DNA from 3 places in the Pseudarthrobacter leeuwenhoeki genome. Region 1 is predicted to be linked to each of the others. Evidence: riboswitches for the same ligand, from Rfam matches in the RefSeq annotation. Region 1 holds a riboswitch; each other region holds the start of a gene.
What was found. A riboswitch is a leader RNA that binds a small molecule or an ion and turns the genes downstream of it on or off. The one in region 1 is predicted to bind cyclic di-AMP.

Region 2: linked by a shared signal. The riboswitch ahead of ACZYX4_RS05600 (M23 family metallopeptidase) and the one ahead of ACZYX4_RS10235 (aggregation-promoting factor C-terminal-like domain-containing protein) in region 1 are both predicted to bind cyclic di-AMP.
Region 3: linked by a shared signal. The riboswitch ahead of ACZYX4_RS16385 (C40 family peptidase) and the one ahead of ACZYX4_RS10235 (aggregation-promoting factor C-terminal-like domain-containing protein) in region 1 are both predicted to bind cyclic di-AMP.

What each region holds. Positions count from the first base shown of each region.
Region 1 is NZ_JBVAYY010000009.1:165,302-170,993, reverse strand. It holds gene ACZYX4_RS10245 (response regulator transcription factor) at 1-520, shown strand, start outside; gene ACZYX4_RS10240 (sensor histidine kinase) at 524-2,161, shown strand; cyclic di-AMP (ydaO/yuaA leader) riboswitch at 2,265-2,422, shown strand; gene ACZYX4_RS10235 (aggregation-promoting factor C-terminal-like domain-containing protein) at 2,424-3,194, shown strand; gene upp (uracil phosphoribosyltransferase) at 3,273-3,908, opposite strand; gene ACZYX4_RS10225 (phosphatase PAP2 family protein) at 3,921-4,715, opposite strand; gene ACZYX4_RS10220 (nucleoside deaminase) at 4,836-5,339, shown strand; gene ACZYX4_RS10215 (DNA glycosylase AlkZ-like family protein) at 5,421-5,692, opposite strand, start outside.
Region 2 is NZ_JBVAYY010000005.1:45,728-51,419, reverse strand. It holds gene ACZYX4_RS05605 (NlpC/P60 family protein) at 1-445, opposite strand, end outside; cyclic di-AMP (ydaO/yuaA leader) riboswitch at 755-924, opposite strand; gene ACZYX4_RS05600 (M23 family metallopeptidase) at 1,062-1,883, opposite strand; cyclic di-AMP (ydaO/yuaA leader) riboswitch at 1,888-2,100, opposite strand; gene ACZYX4_RS05595 (metal-dependent transcriptional regulator) at 2,245-2,940, opposite strand; gene serC (phosphoserine transaminase) at 3,207-4,334, shown strand; gene ACZYX4_RS05585 (MFS transporter) at 4,363-5,692, opposite strand, start outside.
Region 3 is NZ_JBVAYY010000022.1:31,035-36,726, reverse strand. It holds gene ACZYX4_RS16395 (hypothetical protein) at 26-358, shown strand; gene ACZYX4_RS16390 (dihydrofolate reductase family protein) at 755-1,342, shown strand; gene ACZYX4_RS16385 (C40 family peptidase) at 1,400-2,149, opposite strand; cyclic di-AMP (ydaO/yuaA leader) riboswitch at 2,154-2,324, opposite strand; gene ACZYX4_RS16380 (hypothetical protein) at 2,545-2,847, shown strand; gene ACZYX4_RS16375 (DNA alkylation repair protein) at 3,276-3,926, opposite strand; gene ACZYX4_RS16370 (hypothetical protein) at 4,305-4,796, shown strand; gene ACZYX4_RS16365 (GYD domain-containing protein) at 5,033-5,353, opposite strand; gene ACZYX4_RS16360 (universal stress protein) at 5,542-5,692, opposite strand, start outside.

The sequences.
Region 1 (5,692 bases):
GCTTCCCGGATTCGACGGCGTTGAGCTGCTGGGGAGGATCCGCGCCTTCGCGCCGGAGGTGCCTGCTTTGTTCCTGACAGCAAAGGACGCCGTCCAGGACCGCATCACCGGGCTGGCAGCGGGCGGGGATGACTACGTGACCAAACCGTTCAGCATGGAAGAAGTGCTGCTGCGGTTGCACCGGCTGGTCCAGCGTTCCGGAGTGGCTGCGATGGATACCGCCGAACTCGTCGTCGGGGACCTCGTCCTGAACGTCGACACGAGGGAGGTTCGGCGCGCAGGCGAAGAACTGCACCTCACGGCCACCCAGTTCGAGCTGCTGCGCTACCTCATGGAGAACCCGAAACGGGTCGTCAGCAAGGCCCAGATCCTGGACCGGGTCTGGGACTACGACTTCGGCGGGCAGGCCAACATTGTGGAGCTCTACATCTCCTACCTCCGCAAGAAGGTCGACGCCAGCCACCCGCCCATGATCCACACGGTGCGCGGCGCCGGCTACGTCCTGAAACCGGCGGACTGATCCGTGCCTGCAGGCCCTGCCGAGATCCGCCCCTCCGGACTCAACTGGCGCACCCCGTCCACCTGGCACCTGCGCACCCGGCTTGTCCTCGTCGCCATGGCCCTGCTCGTTGCGATCTGCGGGGCCGTCGGTATCGTCAGCTATGCCTCGATGGACTTCTTCCTGACCAGACAGCTCGACACCCAGCTGCAGCAGGCAGCGGTCCGTGCCCGCGAGTCCGGCCGCTCCGGCCGCTCCGACCCCCTTGAGGCGCGGGGCCTGGCCATCGGCACCCTGAACGCGCGAATCCATGACGATTCGGTCCGCAGCGCCGGCTTCCTCTCCGAGGACGCCACCCGGGAATCCCTCACCGACGAAGACGACGAAGTGCTCCTGGAGCTCACCCCGTGGCTCGAGCCGGTGGACCGGACCCTGTCCGCCGGAGCCTACCGGCTGGTTGCCGCCGAGGCGGGCGGCGACGTGATCGTCACCGGCCTGCCGCTCGCGGAGAAGCAGACCACGCTTGCCACCATGGTCTGGACCATGGTGCTCGTGTCCGCCGGCGGGCTCCTGGTCATCGGACTGGCCGGGACGGCACTGATCCGCCGGACCATGAAGCCGCTCGATCAGCTCTCCGAGGTGGCAACGCAGGTTGCGCGGCTGCCGCTCGACGCCGGAGAGGTGGGACTTGCTGTGCGGGTGCCGGCGTCCGCAGCGCATCCGGAAACCGAGGTGGGCAGCGTGGGCCATGCCCTGAACATGATGCTGGACAACGTCTCCAATGCCCTGGAAGCTCGGCAGAAGAGCGAGATGAAGGTCCGCCAGTTCGTCGCGGATGCCTCGCACGAACTGCGTACTCCCCTGACCGCCATCCGCGGCTATACCGAGCTGATGCGGATGACCGAACATTTCACCCCCGACGGCCAGAAGTCCCTGGCCCGGGTGCAGAGCCAGTCCGAACGTATGACGACCCTGGTGGAGGATCTGCTCCTGCTCGCGCGGCTGGATGAGGGCCAGCCGCTCAAGCTCAGCGACGTGGATCTCACCCAGTTGGCCATCGAGACGGTCAGTGACGAGAAGGTCATGGCCCCGGACCGGGTCTGGCACTTGGAGCTCCCGGAAGAGCCTGTGGTGGTTCGCGGGGACGCGAGCCAGCTGCATCAGGTGCTGGTCAACCTGCTCTCCAACGCGCGCAAACACACGGGCCCCGGCACGACCGTGGTGACCGGTGTGAAGCGATCCCCGGACGGACATGCCGAGGTGACCGTGACGGACAACGGCCCCGGGATTGCCCCCGGGTTCGTGGACCGTGTCTTTGCCCGCTTCACGCGCGCGGACGCTTCCCGCAAGAATCCGGCAGCACTCACGACGCCGGCAACCGGCAGGGCCCTTCCGCGGCGTCCGCTGCACCCGCCGCGGCCGCCCGGGGCATCCTCAGGGGGCGCCACAACAACGCCCCCTGCAACGACGGCCTCCACCGAGGGCACCAGCGGGCTGGGATTGTCGATCGTGCAGTCGATTGTCGAGGCCCATGGCGGGACTGTCAGTGTGGCCTCGGTGCCCGGCCGGACCGAGTTCACCGTTCGGCTGCCGGAGGCTCCGGCGCCGCCCGAAGTCAAGCCGTCGCTGGTCAGGGCGCAAGCCGCCCCGCCGACGCAGTGATGCTTGTTACCAAACTGTAACTTGTCTGTTCAACTCCTGTACGGTTTTTAAGTGCGGCCATCACTGGGGCCGCATGTCCGGATGTACGCCACGCTCTGCCGCCTCCCGGATTCCGCTGGACAGGCAGAGGCGGGGGACCCAGAGTTCCCGGGCATTTTTTGCACATTGCGCCCTTGGGGTGAAGCCGACACGTGAGATTCCGTGCGGCCGGGTGACCTCATCCGAACCCGACAGCTAACTCCGCAGGCGTTGAGAGGCACTCATGACTAACTCCAAGGCACAATCGGGCCCTGACGACGCCGCAAACTCAACCGGCTCCAAGCTGTCGGGCCACGGCGCCGAGCCGGCCAGGCCCGCTTCAGCCTTGGCCCGGTTTGCCCGCCACGCCGGTTCGACCGGCCGCCGGGCGGCCGTTGTTGTTGCCGCCTGCGCGATGATCGTGGGGGCCGGCGCCGCCGGCCAGGCGTCCGAGACGGCCGCGCGCAATGCCGACGCCGGCAGTTCCACGCAGGCAGCCGCCTCGGCGGATCCGCTGACGCACCTTGATTTTGAGCGTGTCCGGGTCGAGAGTGAGGCCGTCACCGGCACCGGCGACGCCGCGGCCCAGCCGGCCGAGGTCGCGCCGGCCGAAGCACCGGCCCCGGCAGCTGTCCCGGCCCCCGCTCCCGAGCCCGCCCCGGCACCTGCGACTGTGCCGGCACCTGCACCGGCCCCCGTTGCCATCGATGACCCTGCCGGCGCCCAGGCGTACGCGGCGAGCCAGTTGGGCTCCTATGGCTGGGCCCCGAGCCAGATGCCGTGCCTCATGAAGCTCTGGACCAAGGAATCGGATTGGGAGACGACCGCCACGAACCCGAGCAGCGGCGCCTACGGTGTGGTCCAGTCGCTGCCGGCCGAGAAGATGGCCAGCGCGGGCGCGGACTACCGGACGAACTACCGGACCCAGATCAACTGGGGTCTGGAGTACGTCAAGGACCGCTACGGCTCACCCTGTGGGGCCCTGAACTTCCACTACGCCCACAACTGGTACTAAACCCCTGGCACAGCCAGCGAGCAGCCGGAGCCGCGCGCGAACCGGCCACCAGGGCAGGTCCGGTGCCGTTCGGCTGACTTAACCGGCCACGCCGTAAAGGCGGTCGCCGGCGTCGCCCAGGCCCGGCACGATGTAGGACTTCTCGTTGAGCTTCTCGTCGATCGAGGCGAGCACGATCGTCACGTTGGCGTCGGCAAGCTCCTCCTCCAGCTTCGCCAGGCCTTCCGGGGCGGCCAGCAGGCAGATGCAGGTGACGTCGGAAGCGCCGCGCTTAAAGAGGAACTTGATGGCCTCGCGCAGCGTGCCGCCGGTCGCGAGCATGGGGTCCAGGACGAAGATCTGACGGTCGGTAAGGTCCTCGGGGAGACGCTCCGCGTAGGTGATGATGTCCAGGGTCTCTTCATCGCGGGCCATGCCCAGGAACCCGACCTCGGCCGTGGGGACCAGCTTGGTCATGCCCTCGAGCATGCCGAGTCCGGCCCGGAGGATGGGAACCACCAGCGGGGTGGGCTTGGTAAATGCGGTGCCAATGGTGGTGCTGACCGGCGTCTCGATGGTCACCGGTTCGGTGCGGACGTCGCGGGTGGCCTCGTACGCCAGGAGCGTGACGAGTTCCTCGGTGAGCTGGCGGAAGACCGGGGACGGGGTGTTCTTGTCCCGCAGAACGGTGAGCTTATGGGCGACCAGCGGGTGGTCCACAACGAAAGTGCGCATGGGTCAAAACTATCACCCGGCGGCTGGGGGGCCGCCCGTGGGGCCACGGGCGCCGACGTCGCCCTTGTCCCCTGGAGCACTGCCGGGGGCGGCGCCGTCGTGCAGGTGCGCGGGGTTGTCGAAGGTGGGTGCGGGGCCGGCGTGTTCCCGGTGCCGGATCACGTGGAAGAGCCGGTGTGCCAGAATCACGATGCCGACCCAGGCCAGCCCCAGCACCCATCCGATGATCACATCGGTCATCCAGTGGTGGCCCAGATAGACCCTGCTCATGCCCATCGCGAAGATGAAGGACGCACCCGCCACTATCAGGCTTACCCGCGCTACGCTGCCCTGGATCTGCAGACAAGCCAGGTAGACCACGAGCCCGATCACTACCGTGGTGTTGAGCGTGTGGCCGCTCGGAAACGACGGCGAGGATTCGTAGGGCGGGACGGCGTCGGAGTGGTCCGGGCGGGTTCTGCCGACCAGTGTCTTGCCCAGCGATGTAGCGGTCACGGAGACTGCTGCGGCACCTCCGATCAGGATCAAGGGCCGCCAGGTACGGCTGGTCCAGATGAGCCACGCGGTGAGGATGCTGGCCAGGATGGGCATCCCGACCCCGCCGCCGACGTTGGTGAATGCCGTGACGAACGAGTCGAGGCCGGGGCTGCGGAGCTGTTCCATCCACCCCAAGGTGGGCTTGTCCAGGTTCGCCAGGCCGGCGTCATCCACCACGTCCTCATAGACCTCGGCACCCAACAGCGTCAGGACCAGCACTACGACGCCGCCAATGGCCATGGTGGCCCAAAGCGCCGCGTAGGGCACCACCCATTTTCCCCAATGCTGCGTTAGCCAGCTCTCCGACCCGGTGTTCACGGCATCTCCCGATTGTTGTCTTCGGCAGCTTCACTGCCCAGCTTGCTTAGTCATCGAAACTATCATTGAGCCATGACTTCCCCCGAGCCCCGCCATGCCAAATGGATGGGCCTTGCCCTGACCGAGGCGCGTGCCGCGCTGGCCACGGCGGACGTGCCGATCGGCGCCGTCGTCATCGGGCCCGACGGCACCGTGCTCGGCAGCGGGCGCAACGAACGGGAGGCCCTCGGGGACCCGACGGCGCACGCGGAGGTGGTGGCCATCCGCGAGGCTGCGGCTCGGCTGCAGGAATCCAGCGCACAGGGTGGGGGCGCCGGTGACGGCTGGCGGCTGGCGGACTGCACGCTGGTGGTGACGCTGGAGCCCTGCGCCATGTGCGCCGGGGCCGTGGTGCTGGCCCGGATTCCGCGGGTGGTGTTCGGTGCCTGGGACGAGAAGGCCGGGGCCGCCGGCTCCGTGTTCGACATCCTCCGCGAGCGCCGGCTCAACCACTGGGTGGAAGTGTACGGCGGGGTCAGGGAGCAGGAATGCGCGGCGCTGCTGCAGGACTTCTTTGCCGGGCACCGCGGCGCCTGAGACCTGGCCATCGCCGCTCCCCCCGTCTGGTGACTCCCGGCGCTGACTCCCGGCGCTGGCTGAAGGCGCTAGCTGACGGCGCTAGCTGACGGCGGCGGAGCCTGTTGCGGCTGCCGCCAGGTTATCGATCCGCTTTTGCCGGGTGGCCGGTGAATCGAGGCTGAAGGCCCGGAAGTCACCGAGGTCCTCCCGGATCCAGTCCTCGACTTCGGCGATCCGCCGGGTCACCGCCGGTGTGGGGGCCTGGAACACCCAGGGCACGATCCGTTCCTTGCCGGGATCGTACTGCCAGAGCCCGATGATCCGGCCGCGGTCGAGAATGGGATGGTCCGGGAGATCCGCCTGCAGCGCCA
Region 2 (5,692 bases), on a different contig from region 1:
GGGCAGCCGGAGCAGCCTTGGGGGCGGGGGCAGCCGGGGCTGCGGGGGCAGCCGGGGCTGCGACCTTGGTGCTGGCGGTCTTGGCCGGGTTGGCTGTGGAAGCCTCCTGGACCTTCACAACAGGCTTCGGGGCCTCGACGACGGGAGCCGGGGTGGTGGTGACAGCCGGCTTCTCGAAGGAGATCGCGATGGTCGAAGCAGCCGAGATGGTCGCCGGGGCGGCTGACTGGACTTCGAGGGTGGAAGCGGAGGTGGAATCGCGCTGAACGTTGGCCTCAGCAGCGTTGGCTCCGATACCGCTGGTCAGGACGAGACCGGAGGCAGCAGCGATAACCGCGGCCTGGCGACCCATGCCGCCGGCGTTGTCGCCGAGGGATTTGGCAATAGCGGCCAGTGAGCTGGTCTTGGTGACCTCGGCGCGGTGCCGTGCGTTTGCACTAGTCATTAAGTTCTCTCTTTCGTGATCCTGGGTCCGCGCTTTTAGGGCGCGGGCTGAGGACGCTCCGGCATCTTGGGGGTACGCCGGATCGCCCCGAAATGGGTTACTTAGCGAAGGGTGTACTGCGAAGACGCGCCAATAGCGGGAACTGCTTGCAGGTGCATGGCCTGCGGGCCGGACTCAGCAGAGATCGAGTCGGCGGTGTGAGATCCGTTCCGGGCACCAAAAAGGGCAACACGGAGGTTGGATTTCAGCGGGCTCGTAAGAGCCGCGCAAGCGCGGTGACGCGCAGCATTGTGGCGTGAAGACACGAAAGTAGCCTCTCCCAATGCCTGCGAGGTGAGCTGTCGGATTCGGATGGGAGTCACCCGGCCGCGCTGCTTCCTGGGAAGCTTTGCGACTTAACCCCAAGGCCTTCTTTCGAAGGCCAAAATTGGTTCCCCCGCCCCTGCCAGACGATGTAATGCGAACGGACCTTGAGCGGTGGCAGAGCTAGGCAATCCACTCAAGAGCGCCAACTTCGGAAAAGTTGGCGTGGGACAAACGGTACAGCAGTTGGGGCTCTATGTCACATTCAGATCACGGAGTGCCGTGAGAATGCGAGAGTGTCCCATCAGCTCGGTTACAGCCAGCCGGTCGGGTCGACGACTTCGCCGTTGACCATGACCTCGAAGTGAAGGTGGCAGCCCGTGGAGGCGCCCGTGGTGCCGCTCATCGCCACGACAGAGCCGCGGTCGACCTGCTGGCCCACCTGGACGCCGGCGGAGGACAAGTGGTTATAGGTGGTCTCCAAGCCGTTGCCGTGGTCAATCACCACACGGTTTCCGCCGCCGTAGGGATGCCATCCTGTGAAGGTCACGGTGCCACTTGCGGCCGCAATGACGTCGGTGCCGCATTGGACCGAAAAGTCCTGGCCGCGGTGGAACTCCCCGGAGCCGCCGGTGATGGGGCTGACGCGGTATCCGAAGGGGGACGACTTCTTCAGCTCTACCAAGGGCGCCCCGAGGCTGCCCGAGGAGGCTGCAGGGGCAATGGAGCCGGCCGACTGGGCGCTCAGCAGCTGCTTAAGCTTGCCGTCCGGGTCATTCCGGGTGGTGACGGCGGTGCGGTTGAAGTCAATTTTGACGTCGGCGGCGGTGATATCCGGCTGGACTGCGGCAGGGATGACTGCGGCCGTTGACCCGGTGTCTGTGGCCATAACAGGGCTCGTGGCGGGGACGGTGACGGTAAGGACCAGTCCCGTGGCAGCCAGTGCGATGCCGGCCTTTTGCCCCACGCCACTGGCGGCGGCGAAGTCCGTTACCTGGCGGAACGGGCTGCGGCGGTCTCTGCGTTCATCGCGGAGCGCGTCACGGGGCCGGTCCGCGGGTGTGGCGGCGGCCGGACGCGGCTCCGGAGCGGGACCTGTCGCACGGCGGCGGCCCCTGTCGATCTGGGTGGTCAAAAAAGGTTCCTCTCTGGAGAGCCTGCGGAGTTAGCTGTCGGATTCGGGTCAGAGAGATCAAAGACCCGGTCCGCCGTGACAAGCATCCAGGCACAGAGGTATCAAAGTAGTTCCTCGATGGAGTTGCTTGCCGCTGACGGACTTCACCCCAAGGCTGCTGAACAGCCGGAAGTGGTTCCCCCGCCCCTGCCAGAAGGTGATTCTGCAACTGATCCGCTGGCAGAGCTCGGCTCGGATCAGATAACGGTTTGGTATCGGTACTAGTGTCCAACTATAGGCGATTAAGCCGTCCAGTGATAAATCCGTTATCTACCTGTGCACAACTCATGGGAGGTCCCACGAGCTGCCCGGTGAGCGCTCGTTAACCGACGGTCACAAAAACGTGGCCCGCCACCTCGGGCGGGAGCTCCAGGGCGCCTTCGATGTCGGGCACTCGCACCGAGATGTACTCCCCCACGCGCTCCAGCGAAACCAGTGCGCCGGGGCGGATGCCGCCCTCATCAAGCTGGACGAGCAGTTCCGGTTCGACCTGGATGGGCTCGGCGAGCCGGTTGATCCTGACCCGGGAATCCGGCCCGTAGCCGGCCATGGCCTCCAGCAGGTTAATAGCGCCATCGGCGTACGGCTGGGAAGGCGGTCCGCCTAGCTCCGCGAGGCCCGGAATCGGGTTGCCATAGGGAGAGACAGTGGGGTGGTTCAGCAGTTCGAAGATCCGCCGCTCGACCCGCTCACTCATGACGTGCTCCCAGCGGCAGGCTTCCTCATGGACGTAGGCCCAGTCGAGCCCGATCACGTCAGCCAGCAGCCGCTCGGCAAGGCGGTGCTTGCGCATGACTTCAATGGCACGCTTCCGGCCGGTTTCCGTCAGTTCCAGGTGGCGGTCGCCGGAAACAACCACCAGCCCGTCGCGTTCCATCCGGCCGATAGTCTGGGAGACGGTGGGGCCGGAGTGGCGCAGCCGTTCGGCGATGCGGGCGCGGAGTGCGACGATGTTTTCTTCTTCAAGTTCCAGAATGGTCCGAAGATACATCTCGGTTGTATCGATCAGATCCGTCATTCAGCTCAGCTCCTCGAGCGCCGTCCTTGCGCATTTCCCGCCGTACCGCATGCTGCAGGCGCCCTGGCGCGGTCCGCCGTACGTTCGCAGGCCAGCTTAGCCTATTTTGAATTACTCCGGATAATCTCAGTGACCGGACTGTGACGGTCTCTTTTGCCTCCCCCGCGGGGCAGTCAGGCAGAATGAAACGCAAGGCTCCGCTGCAGCCACGCTGCCGGGCGACCTACCGAGCCACACTTTTGTACCAGCCGAAAATTGGAGCCACTGTGAGCGACACCAGCATCACGATTCCCGCAAACCTCCTGCCCAAGGACGGTCGCTTCGGTGCCGGACCGTCCAAGGTCCGCCCGGAGCAGATGGAGGCCCTCGCCGCCGCGTCCCAGCTGCTGGGAACCTCCCACCGCCAGGCGCCGGTCAAGAACCTGGTGGGATCGGTCCGGAACGGGCTCAGCCAGTTCTTCCGCGCCCCCGAGGGCTACGAAGTCATCCTGGGCGTCGGCGGATCGACGGCATTCTGGGACATCGCCAGCTTCGGTCTGGTGGAGAACAAGGCCCAGCACTTGTCCTTTGGCGAGTTTGGCTCGAAGTTCGCCTCCGCCACCAACAAGGCACCGTTCCTTGCGGACTCCTCAATCATCAAGTCCGAACCGGGCACCCGCCCGGCGGCCAAAGCCGAGGCCGGCGTCGATGTTTACGCCTGGCCGCAGAACGAGACGTCCACCGGCGTTGCCGCCCCCGTCCAGCGTGTGGCCGGCGCCGATGCAGGCTCCCTCGTCCTGGTTGACGCCACATCGGCTGCCGGCGGGCTGGATGTCGACGTCGCGGAAGCGGACGTCTACTACTTCGCCCCGCAGAAGAACTTTGCCTCCGACGGAGGCCTGTGGCTCGGCCTGTTCTCCCCGGCGGCGCTGGAACGTGCGGCGCGGATCAAGGCCGGCGGCCGCTGGATCCCGGACTTCCTGGACCTCCAGACGGCGATTGACAACTCACGGCTGAACCAGACCTACAACACTCCGGCCCTGGCCACGCTCGTCACCCTCGATGCCCAGGTGCAGTGGCTCAACGCGAACGGCGGACTGGACTTCGCCTCGGCACGGACGGCGGATTCGGCCGGCCGCATCTACCGCTGGGCCGAGGCCTCGGAGTACGCCACCCCCTTCGTGGCGAAGGCTGAGGAACGCTCCAACGTCATCGCGACGATTGACTTCGATGACTCCGTCGACGCCGCGGCGATCGCGAAGGTGCTCCGCACCAACGGCATCGTCGACACCGAGCCGTACCGCAAGCTGGGCCGCAACCAGCTCCGCATCGCGACCTTCGTGGCGATCGAGCCGGACGATGTGTCGGCGCTGCTGGAGTGCATCGACTTCGTGGTGGGCGAGCTGAAGAAGTAGCTTTCCACACCAGCGCGGCGCTGCGGCGTCAGCGTTCGTCGGCGTCGCCGGCGTCGTCCACAGGGTTCTGTCTCCGGGCGGCGCCGTTTGCGTCAGGGCCGGTTGCTGTCCCCGGGCCGGCGGAGGCGACGCGGAAGTAGCGCAGCCCGCGGGCACGCCGGTCGAACCGGATCCGCAGCTGCCTGGCCCGGACAATCCACACCAGTCCGATCAGCGCCGAGATCAGGCCGGAGGCGGCGGCGACGCTCAGGGACCAGCGGGGACCGGCAACGTTGGCGACCCACCCCACGAACGGGGCCCCGATGGGCGTGCCGCCCATAAAGATCGCCATGTAGAGCGCCATCACCCGGCCGCGCATCACGGGGTCCGTGGTGGTCTGCACATAGCCGTTGGCGCTCGTCAACATGGTGATGGCGAAGAGCCCCACCGGTACCAGCGCCACGCCGAACCAGAAGTAGCTGGGGGCCAGCGCCGCGACGCCGGAGGTGACGCCGAAAGCTCCGGCCGCCCCGAAAATGATCCGCAGCCGGGGCTTCTTGCGGCCGGCGGACAGCAGGGCGCCGGCGACGGAGCCGATGGCCATGATGGAATTCATCAGCCCGAATGCGCCGGCGTCAAGGCCGAATTCCGTGCCGACCATGGCCGCGATGAACAGCACAAAGTTCAGTCCCAGGGTCCCGACGATAAAGACCGCGACCAGCACCACTACGATGTCCGGCCGGAACCGCACATAGCGCAGTCCCTCCCGGATCCGGCCTTTGCCGGCCGCGGCCCGGGGCAACCGGCGCAGCGAGGCGGTCGGAATCTTCCACAAGCTCAGCAGCAGGGCCACGAAGGTCAAGGTGTTGATGAGGAAGACCCAGCCGGGGCCGACGGCGACAGTGAGGATACCGGCCACCGCGGGTCCGATCATGCGGGCCACGTTGAAGGAGGCGCTGTTCAGGGCCACCGCGTTGGGCAGGTAATCGTCGCGGACCAGTTCGGAGACGAAGGTCTGCCGCACCGGGGCATCGAGGGCGGACACAACGCCGAGCAGCAGCGCGAAACCGTAGACATGCCAGAGCTGCGCGACCCCTGAAACCACAAGGATGCCAAGCCCCGCACTCAGCACCGCCATCGCGGACTGGGTCAGGATGAGCAGCTGTTTACGGTTGAAGCGGTCGGCCAGCAGCCCGGCCACGGGGGCGAGGAAGAGCTGGGGTCCAAGCTGCAGAGCCATCGTGATGCCCATGGCACTGGCATCGTGATCGGTCAGGTGGTCAAAGACCAGCCAGTCCTGGGCAGTGCGCTGCATCCAAGTCCCGATGTTGGAGATCACCGCGCCGATGAACCAAATCCGGTAGTTCAGGATGTGCAGG
Region 3 (5,692 bases), on a different contig from region 1:
GGTTCGCCCAAAAAAAGCCTGAACGATGAAACGTGCAGTAACCCGGCCGGCGAGCGTTCGCGCCATCGGCTATGCCATCACCGGCAAGGTGGCCGTCGACCGCAACCCCGGCGGTCCGATGACGGGCGTGAGCTTTGCGCAGATGCAGCAGGACTTCACAAACGGCCTCGTAACTCTTGGAACCTCCAACGACGACGGCAAGCTGGTATCCAACCACGCCTACGCATTGCTGGGCGTGAATTCCCCCAATGAAACCGTCGTGGTCGGAGATCCGGCAGGCGACCAAACGACACTGAAGTTCTCGACCTTCCAGTCCACGAACATTAACCAGTACATCGCGATACCGACCTACCCGTGAGTCCAGGCTGTTCAACGAAAGACGACGGGCAGTTTGCACGACGGCGCTGAAGCGACTATTTGGCGGGTCCCAGATCACATCGTGCGCTGTGACCCACCGCAGACTGTGGCGCGAGAGCAGGTCCGTCCGTTCGTCGGTAGGCATGATCGAGGCGCTCAGCGTGTAGCTGATTGACTGCTTCGTTCGAACCGCGTCGCGCCATGCAAAGGTGACGTTCGGACCGAAAAGCAGTGCAGATAGGTGCCTACTGATCCGCCAAAACTACAGGGATCTCTGCGGTCCTGCTGGGCCAGGTCCTCCTGCGTGATTCCGGCATCGGACTGCCCTCCCCTGCCGCGGCTGCCGGGCTCGGCGTATGCTGGAACCCCGTCCCGCAGTGAAGCGAGGGAGCCCGCCATGCGCAAGGTCATTCTGATGATGCAGGTATCCCTGGACGGATTCTTTGAGGGTCCGGAGCGGGACCTGAGCTGGCACCGGGTCGATGACGAACTGCACCGCCACTTCAACGACGAGCTCCGGACCATGGGCGCTTTCCTGGACGGCCGCGTCACCTATGAGCTGATGGCCGGCTTCTGGCCGACGGCGGACGAGGACCCCTCAACCCCTGCCCCGATGACCGAGTTCGCGGGGATCTGGCGGGACATGCCCAAAATCGTCTACTCCAGGACCCTGGCGTCGGCCGGCTGGAATACCGAGGTGGTGCGCGACGTCGTCGCCGAGGACGTCGCGAGGCTCAGGGAACAGCCCGGCGGTGACCTGGCGCTGGGCGGCGCCAATCTGTCCGCGTCGTTCAGGCGGCTCGGGCTGATCGACGAGTACCGGATCTATGTGCACCCGGTACTGATCGGACGGGGCACGCCCCTTTTCCAGGGGACGGATGCGATGACGGCGCTGCGGCTGCTGGAGAGCCGGACGTTCGGCAACGGCGTCGTGCTGCTGCGGTATGCAACGAAGCCGGACGCCGGGCGCGCAGAAGGCCGGTGATCAGCTGCCCCCAAGGCAACCGATCGACCGGCCTTCGACGTGCTGAAAGCGGTCCTGCTAGCCGGCGCGGACGAACGTCACGGGGCCGGTGGCGGTCAGCCAGGACAGCGGGTGCGTGATCGTGGAGTTGACGCCGTTCATTCCGCCGCTGATTGCCTGGCCGTTGCCGGCGTAGATGGCGACGTGGCCGGACTGGACAATGATGTCGCCGGGCTGGGGAGCAGCGACGACTTTGCCATACTTCATGAATGCCATCGGGCCAATGTCACCGACCGGGATGCCGGCGGCGTTCAGGCCCTTCTCCACTACCGCGGTGCAGTCCTGCGTGATGCCGATCTGGCCGTACGCTACGGCCAGCAGCGTGGCGTTCACTCCACCGGCTGCCGGGGCAGCGGCAGGGGCGGGTGCGGCCTGGACCTTCACGGTCGCCTTCGCGGCGGCAGCGGGGGGTGCTGCCGGCGCGGGTGCTGCCGGGGCCTTGGCTGCCGGGGCCTTCGGAGCAGCTACGGGCTTGGGTGCCTCGACCACGGGAGCCGGGGCAGTCGCAACGGCCGGGCGCTCGAACGTGATCTGGACGGCGGAATCCGCCATGACCGGCGCGGAGACCTGGCCCTGGACGTCAACGGATGCTGCCGGTGCGGAGACGAGCTCAGTCGGTGCATCGGCTGCGTTCGCAGCCAAAGCGCCGCTGAGCACCATTCCGGAAGTGGCAACGAGGACGGCTGCCTGGCGGCCGATGGTGCCGGCGGTGCGGCGTTTGCTGCGAAGGTCGGCGTTTTTGGGCGCACGAGTATTGCTAAAAGTCATTAAAGGAGCCTCTCCCAATGCCTGCGAGGTGAGCTGTCGGATTCGGATGGGAGGCACCCGGCCGCACGCTGGCCCGATCATGACGGGCCGTGCGGCTTCACCCCAAGACCCCTGGAGAACAGCGGGTCAAAATTGGTTTCCCCGTCTCTGCCGGACGTTGCTGCGAGTTATCCCCTGGCCGCGGCAGAGTTAGGCAATCGGCTGGGGAGAGCCCGTCTCGAAACAACAGGCACCTAACAACGGTAACGGACTGATCACGGAGTGTCACATCGAGGCAACGGCAGACTGTGGTGAGCGGGCTTTGACAGGCACGCCGACCGGCCCGGGCACTGGCCGGACGCTGCCCCGGGCATAGGATGATGCCATCACCGTTCACCCGAAGCGGAGGCCCGAAAATGAACAGTCCCGACCCCATCAGGCACTGCATCGCCATCTGCCAGCTGAGCACTCAGCCGCCGGAGGACTTCAGTGTCAACACCGAACTGCTCGTGCTGGAAAACGGGGAAGTCCACGTCTCCACCTGGGACGCTGAGCCTCGCGACGGTGGCTTCGACGTGCACGTCCTGAACGACCGCGTGGACGCACTCGGCTTTATGGTGGTCACCGACTGGGAGTTCTTCGACGAAAAGGCCTATGCCGTGGTGGAACGCCGGCCGGGAAGCCGGGCCGGATCCCGACCCGGCAGCAGGTCCGCGTAACCCTCCGATTCCGAATCTCCGGCGGAACTTTGACTTATTGCAGACGTCATTTGATTGCGCCACAGACATATGACGCGGGAATAAATAATAGGGGGGACTGCCACGGCAAACGCTTTGAACGGCAACACTGCCGTGCAGCGTTGCCGTCAGAGAATACGTGGGCGGACTGTTCCTGCCATCAGACCGGGCTGCTCCGTTTGTTGCTGCGCCTCTGGCGGAACCCAAAAGGGGTGCTTATCCGGGTACGGCAGTCTGCGGGAATTGGTGGTTACCCGCACTGTTGAACCCGTTATCTCGCGGACCATTTTGTTGAGATGGTAGATGAGCCGCCGACGGGAATAGAGACTGAAAAATTGACGGTAGATAGAATTCGAACGCCGCAAAGCAGCAGCCGGGTGAAGAGACAATGCCGCGCAGTATTCGCCGGGTCAGAATCCCAGGTCCGGGCGGTGTCTGGCCGTCTCGGCGAGCACGAGGGAAACCGCCCCTGCGGCGATCGCGCCGTCGTCGTCCTCGTGGTTCCGCTGCGGCGAAGACGCCAGAACGAGACGGGCGTGGCGCACGAACCGGGGCCAGTCCCCCGCGCCGGCACGGAGCACGCGCAGCGGGGACAGCAGGGCGGCACGGCGCAGCCAGCCGTCGGGATCCCGCACCCACCGGTCCAGGACACTGTCCGCGCGCACCCTGCCGACGACGTCGAGCCCCTCGAGCAGGGGACCAACGACGTCGATGGCGAGCGGATCGACGAGGGCGCCCAGCCGTGCGCTCCGCACGAAGCCCTCGATCCGGGTCAGGTCCAGGTTCGTCAGCAGGCCGACGCTGGATTGGAGCAGCACGACGCCGGCGAGTCGGCTTTCGAAGACGGGCACCTCCCACAACTCGGTGCTGAGGGCGGTGATGTCATCGTGCGTCAGCCCCGGGTGGCGGCGGAGGGCATCTCGGACCGTTCCGCGCACGGCTCCGACGGAGGCACCGTAATAACGGTGCCCGCCGCCGTAACGTGCTTCGGCGTCCACGGCGCGGCTCCACGACGACTCACGCTGAAGCGCGAAATCCATGAAATCGCCCGCATCGCTCATGGGGACATTCTCCCGCACGCAGCGGGACCCTTTCCCGAAGCGAACCAGCGACCATTCCCGACCGTCACGACAAATCGGCTAACAGCCTCAGTCCGGTCAACATATTCCCGGGCGGTGAACTGGTTAAGGTAGTGGACGTGCCGCTTTTCAGCGCTCAGCCATGAGTCTTTCTGGATGGTCTCTTTTCGTACCCTGCGCAGATGAGGGCGATCAGGGAGAACCCGGGACGGGCAGTCGCGGCGCTGTAGGGCCTTCGTCACGGGTGATGACTTTGGACTCTGTCCGGCGAAGCAGAAGAGAGCGATTCTGTTCTCTGGACGTTGGATCGTTGAACGCCGGATACGCGTTACTTGGCGCGGAGGGCAGGAGCCAGGTTAAATGGAACAGCTGATTCCGTGGTTGATATTTTGCACCGCCGTCTTAGTACTTTGTGTCATCAGGCCCCATGCAGCCCGGGTTGTTGTCGGGATCTTCTTTATTGTCATGGCCGTAGCCGTCAATGTTGTATTGAGTATTGTTGCACCGGATCAGTTCATCAAGCTCGGTACGGATGCCCCGCTGATTCCTCTTTATGGCTGGTTCTTCCAAAATGTGGTCGCACCGGCACCCCAGGTCATTGGGATCCTGGCTGCGGCAGGAGAGATCGCCGTCGGGCTGCTGATACTCAGCGGGGGCAGACGCACAAAACTGGGCCTGGCGGGCGCTATCTTGTTCTTGATTGTCGTTACACCGTTAGGAATCTGGACGCTGCCGAATCCGGTGTTTGCTGCCGGTTTGGCGTGGCTGCTGACAAAGGAATACCCGAGGAACATGTTGCATATATTCCGTTCGCCATGGCACCGAACAGCCACGGGGAGCACACTCACCTGAGGTTGGCGGAGGAGGGGCAGGCGCTGCACCGGCAGGCCCCTGGGATCTGGTCGAACGCCGGTGTCCAGGCGGAAGCGCCACACCGGCTGGACGCTGAGCGGCGCGCATGAGGGAGATCGTGGGCGTGGGCGTCCCTGCGGCACGGCGCTGATGGTCCCCTTGCCGGAAAACTTTGCCGGACCACTTGAGGAACCCTTACCCCGGGGCCCGGAGGCTGTTGGCTGGGCTCGGTGCCCCTACTGCCCGGGTGCCCGGTAGCTCGGCGTATTCTTGGCCGCGTCGTCAAGATCCTCCGGCGTCATGAGCGGTTTCAGACGCACGTTCACGGATCCCGTTGAATTGATCATGAGTGACAGCGCCGCGGCGTCTGAGGACTCCGGGACTTCGAAGACCCCCAGCACGTCGGTCTCCCCAAAAGCGTAGTAGAAAGATTCGAGCGAGCCGCCGACGGACTTGAGGGCTTCGACGAGCGCGTCACGGCGCTTCGTTCCCCCTTCGCGCATGAGGCCTTTGATGCCCTCGCCCACGTAGTTCGCTTCGAACAGATATTTGGCCATGGTCTTTCCCGTCCCGTGATGTCCAGGACTCGGGCATCCGAAGGTGTGTCCGGGACTCTTCTGAGGCCGGGTCCCGCAGTTGGTCCCCAGAGCGGGGCTATGGCCACATCGTAGGCCGTCCCCCACGCCCTTTCAACGGTTGTGGGTAGTTCCGGCCCCTAGCAGAGGGGTTCCGCCGGCGGCTCTCTTCAGGAAGCCTTCGGGCGGACAAAGAGGACAGGACAGGGCGCATGACTGATGACCTGGGTGGCCACCGACCCCAGGCGCAGACCGGAAAATCCGCCGTGCCCGCGGGCGCCAACGACGACGAGATCCGCGTCCTTGGCGGCACTGAGTATT